Regions from separate parts of the Pseudoalteromonas sp. APC 3694 genome, predicted to be linked through region 2. Evidence: predicted binding sites of a transcription regulator. Region 2 holds the regulator's gene; each other region holds the start of a gene.
The links. The regulator MetJ, encoded in region 2, represses methionine synthesis genes. The targets are predictions, from matches to a motif close to TAGACGTCTAGACGTCTA.

Region 1: the regulator MetJ is predicted to act here: its motif matches at 1,973-1,990, upstream of QMA00_RS01645 (translation initiation factor).
Region 3: the regulator MetJ is predicted to act here: its motif matches at 2,074-2,091, upstream of metK (methionine adenosyltransferase).

What each region holds. Positions count from the first base shown of each region.
Region 1 is NZ_JASDDE010000002.1:136,100-139,390, forward strand. It holds gene QMA00_RS01640 (EAL domain-containing protein) at 1-1,399, shown strand, start outside; gene QMA00_RS01645 (translation initiation factor) at 1,414-1,743, opposite strand; gene QMA00_RS01650 (GAF domain-containing protein) at 1,992-2,651, shown strand; gene QMA00_RS01655 (amino acid aminotransferase) at 2,730-3,291, shown strand, end outside.
Region 2 is NZ_JASDDE010000030.1:23,765-27,055, reverse strand. It holds gene QMA00_RS11505 (malic enzyme-like NAD(P)-binding protein) at 424-1,665, shown strand; gene metJ (met regulon transcriptional regulator MetJ) at 1,734-2,054, opposite strand; gene metB (cystathionine gamma-synthase) at 2,253-3,291, shown strand, end outside.
Region 3 is NZ_JASDDE010000001.1:186,415-189,705, reverse strand. It holds gene QMA00_RS00965 (5-formyltetrahydrofolate cyclo-ligase) at 1-118, opposite strand, end outside; gene QMA00_RS00960 (hypothetical protein) at 137-682, opposite strand; gene metK (methionine adenosyltransferase) at 821-1,972, opposite strand; gene tkt (transketolase) at 2,238-3,291, shown strand, end outside.

The DNA.
Region 1 (3,291 bases), on a different contig from region 2:
GTCACCTATTCGAGAAGACGGTGGTAAAATAACCAGTTACGTGGCATCAGCGCAAGATATTTCGTTTGTGAAAGAAAGCCAACGAAAAATGGAACAGCTCGCTTACTTTGACACACTAACCGGGCTTGCTAACCGTACATTCTTTAGAATGCAGCTCAGGAAGTCGATGGCGCTTGCTGAGAGAGGGCGTTACTCGTTTGCTTTATTTTATTTTGATCTGGATGAATTTAAGCGTATTAACGATACTTTAGGTCATGATGCGGGTGATCAGCTGTTAGTTGAAGTGGCAACACGCTTAAAACAGCGCTTACGAGCAGAAGATACCATAGCCCGTTTAGGTGGGGATGAATTTGCTGTTTTACTCAGTGGTATTGAACATCAAAAAGAAGCATCTGAAGTCGCTGACACCATACAAAAAACCTTAAACCAGCCGATAAAACTTGGCAGCAATGAAGTAATTGTCAGTGCAAGTATTGGCATCACCTTAGCACCATTTGATAGCCTAGAAGAAGATCAGTTACTAAAGCATGCCGACTTAGCCATGTATGAGGCCAAAGCCAAAGGGCGTAACACTTTCCATTTTTATAGCCAAGATCTAAATGCGGCAGCTAATGAACGATTATTCCTAGAAAATGAATTGCGTCATGCGATTAAAGAAAAGCAACTCACGCTACATTACCAGCCACAAGTTGATTGTCGCGATAATAGCGTGGTGGGATATGAAGCATTACTTCGTTGGTTCCATCCTACGCAAGGGTTTATTCCTCCGACTAAGTTTATTCCGATAGCTGAGGCAACGGGTTTAATTGTAGAGCTCGGTAAATGGGTGCTACAACAAGCGTGTGAGTTTACGAAGCGACTAGAACAACAAGGTAGAGCAAGTAATATGTCGATCAATCTGTCAGCAAGACAGTTTAAAGACGCAAGCTTAGTGCCTATGCTGAAAAAAATAATTATAGAGACGCAGATTAATGCTAAAAGTCTGCATCTTGAATTAACCGAAAGCATGCTGATGGGGAATGTTGAAGCAGCTATTGATCAGTTACATCAACTTAAAAAGTTGGGTATCTCAATTTCTATTGATGACTTTGGTACGGGTTATTCTTCACTGAGTTACCTTAAGCGTTTCCCTGTCGATATTCTTAAAATTGACCGTTCGTTTGTCAAAGATATACCTGAGGATGATAACGACATGGAGATCACTGCGGCCATTATTGCTATGGCACAAAAGCTGAAGCTTGATGTAGTTGCCGAAGGGGTCGAAACAATCGAGCAAGTTGAGTTTTTACAAAATAATAATTGTTTTATTGTTCAAGGCTATTATTTTAGTAAGCCAGTGGCTGAGGATGATATTCCCGCATTATTTGATCAATTAGCAGCGCTAAAAATTATTAAATAAGCAAGAATTGCGGGTTAACCACCCGCAATTTTTACTTTAAATTTTAATCCCTCTAAAATCGCTTTTAATTTGTCGCGATCATCACCTTGTACTTCAATAACACCTTCTTTTACTGCGCCCCCTTGGCCCATCTTACTTTTTATTGTTTTTGCTAACTTTTTCAAATCATGCTGTTGTGGATCAAGACCAACAACCAGCATTACACCTTTACCTTTTCGGCCTTTGGTTTGACGTTCTATGCGAATTGACCCGTCTTTAAATAGTTTTACATCCAGTTCTTTTTCTGGCTTTGGCTGATCAATTCGCCCTGTTGCTGTTGAATACACTAAGTGACTATCACTCATAATTAACCTACTTAAGATTGAATATAATAATGCGGCAAATAATAACAAATTTGTGAAGCAAAGGCGTAATTTTTGCACCTAAGCTGAACACCTTTTAATGCCCCCAAAGATAAAGCAACCAGTTTAAATACCGCAATTATATCTATGAATAAAAGTGTTTAAAGATTTTAAAAAAGCGCTTTAAATTGGCTAGCACTATAAAAACATCCATGCTACTATTTCGGCATTATAGATGTATGGACGTCCAAATGGTTAATTCTTACTTAGAGTATGCTCAACTTAATGTTGAGCCACAGTTAATTCACGCTGAGCTAGAAAAGCTTGAGCAATACCTAAATAAAAATGCTGCACCAGCCGTGCGTTGGGAATACCAAATTCCTGAGCTAGGTGAAGGTGGGGCATGTAGTTTATTTGGTTACCTACAGGATGAGCCGTTTAAACTAAGCGATTATGTCAGCCAAAGTACGCAAACAACTGAAAAATTAGCACAACTTCAGTTGATTGTTGACTATGTAATCGGAAACACCCAGTTAGATTGGTATGGCATCTATCAAAATACGGCCACCCCTGAAGGCGAGCAGTTATTAAAGCTCGCTTATTTTGGTGCACCGAGTCGCCCTTTATTTCCGCTCACTGCTGAATTTGCAACCGGCAGTAATAATGTGCAAGTGGCACTCAGTGGTAAAGGACGTGTCATTAATAATGTTGAGCAATATTTAGCCGCGGGTGGTGAGTATTACACCTGCGATCCGAAAGTAAAAGCAGAGGCCTGTTTACCACTATTTAATGCGCAAAAGCAGTGCATTGGCATTGTCGATGGCGAAGCCTTTAGCACGGATTTTTTTGATAATGCGACACTCGCGTTATTAATTGCATGCTGTATTAAAATTCCTCACTTTTTAGTGTAAATAACACTGGTCAATCGAGTGAGTTTTTATGTTAAGCTTAGCGCAACAGCTAACCCCTAAATAACGAAGAGATAGTCAATGTTCTCAGTATTAAAACCATTACCTACAGACCCTATTCTTGGCCTTATGGCGGCCTATAAGCAAGATACTAACCCAAATAAGATTGACTTAGGGGTTGGTGTATATAAAGACGAGCAGGGGAATACCCCGGTATTAAAGTCAGTAAAAAAAGCAGAAGCGTTTCGTTTAGAAAATGAAATGAGCAAATCTTACATTGGTCTTGCTGGTAACTTAGATTACTGTCAACAAATGGAAAATCTTCTTCTTGGTGAGCACCCGGCATTATTAGCTAATCGCGTACGCACAGCACAAGCACCTGGTGGTACAGGCGCACTTCGTGTTGCAGCAGAATTTATTGTACGTTGTAACCCAAACGCTACTGTATGGGTTACTAACCCAACGTGGGCTAACCACATTAGCTTATTTGAAGCTGCAGGCTTAACGGTTAAAGAATACCCATACTACGACTACGAAAACAAAGATTTATTGTTTGATGAAATGGTTGAAACATTAACACAGGTGCCTAAGGGCGATGTTGTGTTATTACATGCATGTTGTCACAACCCAAGTGGTATGGATT
Region 2 (3,291 bases):
TGCATAACTATTTCCTGTTCTTATTCTGAGTATGCATAAACATTTGCAGACAAAACAGCCAATATTCTCTATATTTTTATTTGTTAAACTTTAAAGATGGTACTCAAATGCAGGTAACGTGAGGTTATTTGTGTTTAAAGTTAAATAAAATTCGGTATTTCACTATTTTAATTTAAGACTAAAAAATACGCTTTATAAAAATAGAATAAGGGCAAAAAGTACCTGTGTTTTTCATTTTTATGACGAATTTATATTTTAAAAATGTCAGGATAATCTAGGGAAGTTGCTGATAAATAACTTAAAATTAACAGTTCTAGCATATAACAGGATAGACCTGATATTGCTTGGAATTTAAAAATAATAAAGGTATCGTAGATTAAACTACCTCTCACTTTAACTTAAATTGCAGGATATAATCGCGTTATGTCAGATTTTCGTGAACAAGCACTACATTACCATGCCCATCCCGTTCCAGGTAAAATCAGTATTGAGCTGACCAAGCCCGCTGAGACGGTTAAAGACCTCGCGCTCGCATACAGCCCCGGTGTCGCAGAACCTGTTCGTGAAATTGCCGCTGATCCAGCAAATGCCTACAAATATACTGGTAAAGGAAATATGGTTGCGGTTATTACTAACGGCACTGCAATTTTAGGCTTAGGTAATTTAGGTCCACTGGCTTCAAAACCCGTTATGGAAGGTAAAGCGCTACTATTTAAGCGTTTTGCAGGGTTAGACTCTATAGATATTGAAGTTAAGCACCGTACTACCGAAGACTTTATTAACACGGTGGCTAATATTGCCGACACCTTTGGTGGAATTAATTTAGAAGATATTAAAGCGCCCGAGTGTTTTGAAATAGAAAAAGCGCTTATAGAGCGTTGTAGCATTCCTGTTTTTCATGATGATCAGCATGGTACGGCTATTGTAACGGCTGCGGGTATGCTAAACGCGCTGGAAGTACAGGGCAAAGCAATTGAAGATGCAATTATTGTATGTTTAGGTGCCGGCGCTGCAGCTGTTGCCTGTATGGAGCTTTTAATTAAATGTGGCGCGTTGCGTGAACATATTTATATGTTAGATCGCAAAGGAGTTATTCATACGCGTCGTGATGACTTGAATGAATATAAGCAATTATTTGCAAACAATACCGATAAACGTACTTTACAAGATGTAATTGAAGATGCCGATGTGTTTGTGGGTGTATCGGGCCCTAATTTATTAGCCCCTGAAGATTTAAAATTAATGGCTGATAGACCCGTGGTATTTGCTTGTTCAAACCCCGATCCTGAAATCGATCCGCAATTAGCACACGCTGCACGTAACGATTTAATTATGGCTACAGGTCGCTCTGATTATCCGAATCAAGTTAATAACGTATTGTGTTTTCCGTTTATTTTCCGTGGTGCGTTAGATGTACGTGCCAGTGAAATAAACGACGAGATGAAAATTGCTGCTGTAGAAGCAATCCGCAGTATTGCTAAAGAGCCCGTACCGGCTGAAGTGCTTACTGCCGCAGGCATCGACAAATTAGAGTTTGGTGCTAAATATATTATACCAAAACCAATGGATCCACGTTTGTTACCACGTATAGCTAAAGCGGTTGCGCAGGCGGCGGTTGATTCAGGTGTGGCACTAATTGATATGCCAGAAAACTACATGGCGTAATTGTTAAGTGTAAATTAGCGCAAAAAAAACCTCAGCATTTGCTGAGGTTTTTTTGTATAAAGACCCTTCTAGTCTTCATTTAAAATAGGCACTTCTAGTCCCATTTCTTGCATTATTTTCTTCACTTCTTCAGGTACTTTTTCTGCGTTATCTTTACGCAAATCATCATCATTAGGCAGCGGTTGCCCGGTAAACGCATGCAAAAACGCTTCGCATAAAAGCTCGCTATTTGTTGCATGACGTAAGTTGTTTATTTGACGACGAGTACGTTCATCAGTTAATACTTTTAATACATTTAGCGGGATCGAAACGGTGATCTTCTTTACTTGTTCGGATTTTTTCCCGTGTTCTGCGTATGGGTGAATATATTCACCATTCCATTTAGCCATAAGATGTATCGTTGCCTCAGATTATAAATTGCTCACACAGCATCAAAGCGTGTAAATATGCGTGAAATTCTATCGGTTTAAAAAAGATAGTCAAATACTAGTTATTTAGCTATCTAGACATTTAAATGTTTTGACATCTTAAATTGCATGCGCTACCTTTTAGACGTCTAAACATCCAAATTAGTAAAGGTAGCGAAAATGAGTGAAAAAAATAAGGCAACAATTGCTGTTCGTAGTGGAATAGAAGCCGACAAACAGCATGGTGCGGTTGTTCCACCGCTTTATTTATCAACAACTTACTCATTTGCTGACTTTGATACAAAGCGCCAATATGATTATGGCCGCAGTGGTAACCCTAATCGTGACATTTTGGCTGAGGCGCTCACGGAGCTTGAAGGTGGCGCTAAAGGCATTATTACCGCAACAGGCATGGCAGCCGTTCACCTAACAACACAATTACTTAATAGTGACGATACGTTAGTGATCCCTCATGACTGTTATGGGGGCAGCTATCGCTTATTTACTTCGCTAGAAAAGCGCGGCTTATTAAAACTAGAAGTGGTCGATTTTACCAAAAGCGACAGTCTGACACGCATCCTTGCTATTAAACCTAAGCTGATTTGGATTGAAACACCTAGCAATCCTATTTTACGCTTAACAGATATTAAAGCGGTAACTGATACAGCTAAACAGTGTGGTGCACTGGTTGCCGCCGACAACACATTTTTATCGCCAGCATTACAAAACCCGATTAAGTTTGGCGCTGATATTGTGGTGCACTCAACCACAAAATATATCAATGGCCATTCAGACGTTGTTGGTGGCGCGGTTATCGCAGCGACTGCTGAGTTAGGTGAAGAGTTAGCGTGGTGGGCAAATAACATTGGCATCACCGGCGCGCCATTTGATAGCTATTTAACGCTCAGAGGCTTACGTACTTTAAACGTGCGTTTAAGGCAACACCAAGAAAATGCACTCGCCATTGCACAGTATTTAGAACGCTCCCAGTTTGTTGCCCAAGTTTACTACCCAGGTCTTGAATCACACCCTCAACATGCGCTAGCTAAGGCGCAGCAGCTTGGCTTTGGTGCTATGGTTAGCTTTGATATAAAAGGCGATATAAACGATGCTGCAGCGTTTTTAACGCGTTTAAATGAATTTAGCTTAGCGGAATCATTAGGTGGAGTAGAAAGTTTGATTTGTCACCCTGCGACTATGACCCACGCCGGTATGGACG
Region 3 (3,291 bases), on a different contig from region 2:
TTAAATATTGAATAAAATTCACTTTAAGCGAGTGGGCCGCTATTTCTTGCTGGTTTTTTGATAGATTATTCCGTGCTTTACGAATATCGAGTCTTATTTGTGCGCGATTATTACTCATTAAATAACTAAACCATGATCAAAAAGAGAATAAATTAGGAAATAATAAGTACACAGCAAGCACAATAAGTAATATTACGGCTGTAGAAATCAGCGAATATAAAACAAGGTTACTGCGTTTTTTGGGCGTAGTAGAGAGTGGCTCATCTAGCATTAAATCGTCATCTTGCCATGGTTCGTCATTTTCATCAGGTAATGATAATTCAACCTCAGGGAGACGTTGTTCAATATCTTCTAGTTTTTCTTCAAGACGAATTAAGCTACTAGTAATGTAATCTAGGGCATCAAATAAGCGCTGATCTCGCTGGCTGTCGTGCGCTTTTTGAGAAGTAGCTTGTGTAGGGGCTGTTTGCTGAAGTTTGCTTTTGATCCCCAGCGTTGAAAGTAACTTAGCTTGCTTAAGGGCTTTCTCTTTGTTGCTAGGAGCAAACAGCGGCTTGCCATTAAAAAATGCCGCCACCTTTTCAGGTGAGGTTTTTAGTTTTTCTGTCAGTGCATTGGTCACTGCTTGGCTGTCTGCGCCTTCTGCAAGTCCTACAAATATAACACGAAAATTGTCGGCCATTTTTATCCCTAACACGCTTTATTGTATAAGCAGAGTATATACCTAAAATGTTAAACAGTTCGAGACTGTTTTATGACTAACTTAATACACATAGCAAAACGGCCCTAAAAAGGGCCGTTTTAATATTAGCTAGGTGGCTTACAGGCCAGCTGCTGCGCGAAGTGCGTCTGCTTTATCTGTGCGTTCCCATGGGAATTCATCACGGCCAAAGTGGCCGTAAGCCGCTGTTGGTAGATAAATAGGGCGCTCAAGGTCAAGCATTTGAATTAGGCCGTAAGGGCGTAAGTCAAAGTGTTCACGAATAAGTTCGATTAAACGCGCTTCTTCTAATTTACCTGTGCCAAATGTTTCAACACTGATAGAAGTAGGCTCTGCAACGCCGATAGCGTAAGAAACCTGAAGTTCACACTTGTCAGCAAGGCCAGCAGCAACAATGTTTTTAGCAACATAACGTGCAGCATAAGCCGCTGAGCGGTCAACTTTTGATGGATCTTTACCAGAGAAAGCACCACCACCGTGACGAGCCATGCCACCGTATGTATCTACAATGATTTTACGACCAGTTAAACCACAGTCACCCATTGGGCCACCAATTACAAAACGGCCAGTTGGGTTAATGAAAAATTTAGTTGCGCTAGTAATAAGCTCAGCAGGAAGTACTGGTTTAATAATTGTTTCCATTACCGCTTCTACTAAGTCATTTTGCGATACATCTTCGCTGTGCTGAGTAGAAAGTACAACGGCATCAATGCCTACTGGCTTGCCATTTTCGTATGCAAATGTAACTTGTGATTTTGCATCTGGACGTAACCAGTTAAGCTCGCCGCTTTTACGAACCTCAGCTTGACGCTGCACTAAACGGTGAGAATAAGTAATTGGAGCAGGCATTAATACTTCAGTTTCGTTACATGCGTAACCAAACATTAAGCCTTGGTCGCCAGCGCCTTGTTCTTCAGGGCTTGTACGGTCAACACCTTGGTTAATGTCTGGAGACTGTTTCCCAATCGTGTTTAAAATTGCACACGAATCGGCATCAAAGCCCATATCTGAGTGTGTGTAACCAATTTCACGTACTGTTTTACGTGTAATTTCTTCGATATCAACCCATGCGCTAGTCGTGATTTCACCACCAACCATAACCATACCGGTTTTAACGTAAGTTTCACACGCTACACGGGCATGAGAGTCTTGCTCTAGGATAGCATCAAGTACCGCATCAGAAATTTGATCGGCGATTTTATCCGGATGGCCTTCAGAAACAGATTCAGAAGTAAATAAATGTTTTGCCATTGTAATTATGCTCACAAATATTGCGCTTCACAAACGTCGGTATTAGCGCTAAAAAATTAAGGCGCGTATTTTATCTAAAACAAATGAACTTGCATAGTTTTTTTACGCCTAGACGTCTAAATAAAATATCTAATAGTAAATGGTTCTTAAAAAATATTCATAATGCCCTATTTTTATGGGTTTTTAATTGCACACAGCCCCCACAATAAGTAAGAATGGGGATAAATAAATACCCGCGCAAATACATATAAAGGTAGGAGAATTCATGCCATCTCGCAAAGAACTTGCAAATGCTATTCGCGTCTTGTCAATGGACGCAGTACAAAAGGCCAAATCTGGTCACCCTGGAGCCCCTATGGGCATGGCTGATATCGCAGAAGTATTATGGCGCGATTATCTAAAACATAACCCAACAAATCCAGAGTGGGCTGACCGAGATCGATTTATACTCTCAAATGGTCACGGTTCAATGCTAATTTATTCTCTACTGCATTTAAGTGGTTATGACTTGCCACTGGATGAAATTAAAAACTTCCGCCAAATGCATTCTAAAACACCAGGCCACCCAGAATATGGATACGCGCCAGGAATTGAGACCACTACGGGCCCATTAGGTCAAGGGATCACAAATGCGGTAGGTATGGCGATTGCTGAAAAAGCATTAGCAGCGCAGTTTAACCGTGAAGGCCACGACATTGTTGATCACCACACGTATGCGTTTATGGGTGATGGCTGTTTAATGGAAGGCATTTCTCATGAAGCATGCTCACTAGCCGGTACATTAGGCCTAGGCAAGTTAGTGGCATTTTGGGATGACAACGGCATTTCAATCGACGGTGAAGTTGAAGGTTGGTTTAGTGATGATACCCCAGCACGTTTTAAAGCATACGGCTGGCATGTAATTAGCGACGTTGATGGCCACGACAGCGATGCAGTAAGTGCAGCAATTGCAAAAGCTAAAAGCGTGACTGATAAGCCAACACTAATTTGTTGTAAAACTATTATTGGTTACGGCTCACCTAATAAATCAGGTAGCCACGATTGTCACGGTGCACCACTAGGTGATGACGAAATTAAAGCGTCTCGCGAGTTCTTAGGTTGGACGGGTGATGCATTTGAAATCCCTGCTGACATTTACGCACAGTGGGATAACAAAGAAAAAGGCCAACAGCTTGAAGCAAGCTGGGATGAAAAATTTGCCGCATATGAAAAAGCATACCCAGAGCTAGCAGCAGAATACAAACGCCGTACACATTCAGAATTACCAGCTGACTGGGCTGAAAAATCACAAGCCTACATTGAAGAGCTGCAAGCAAACC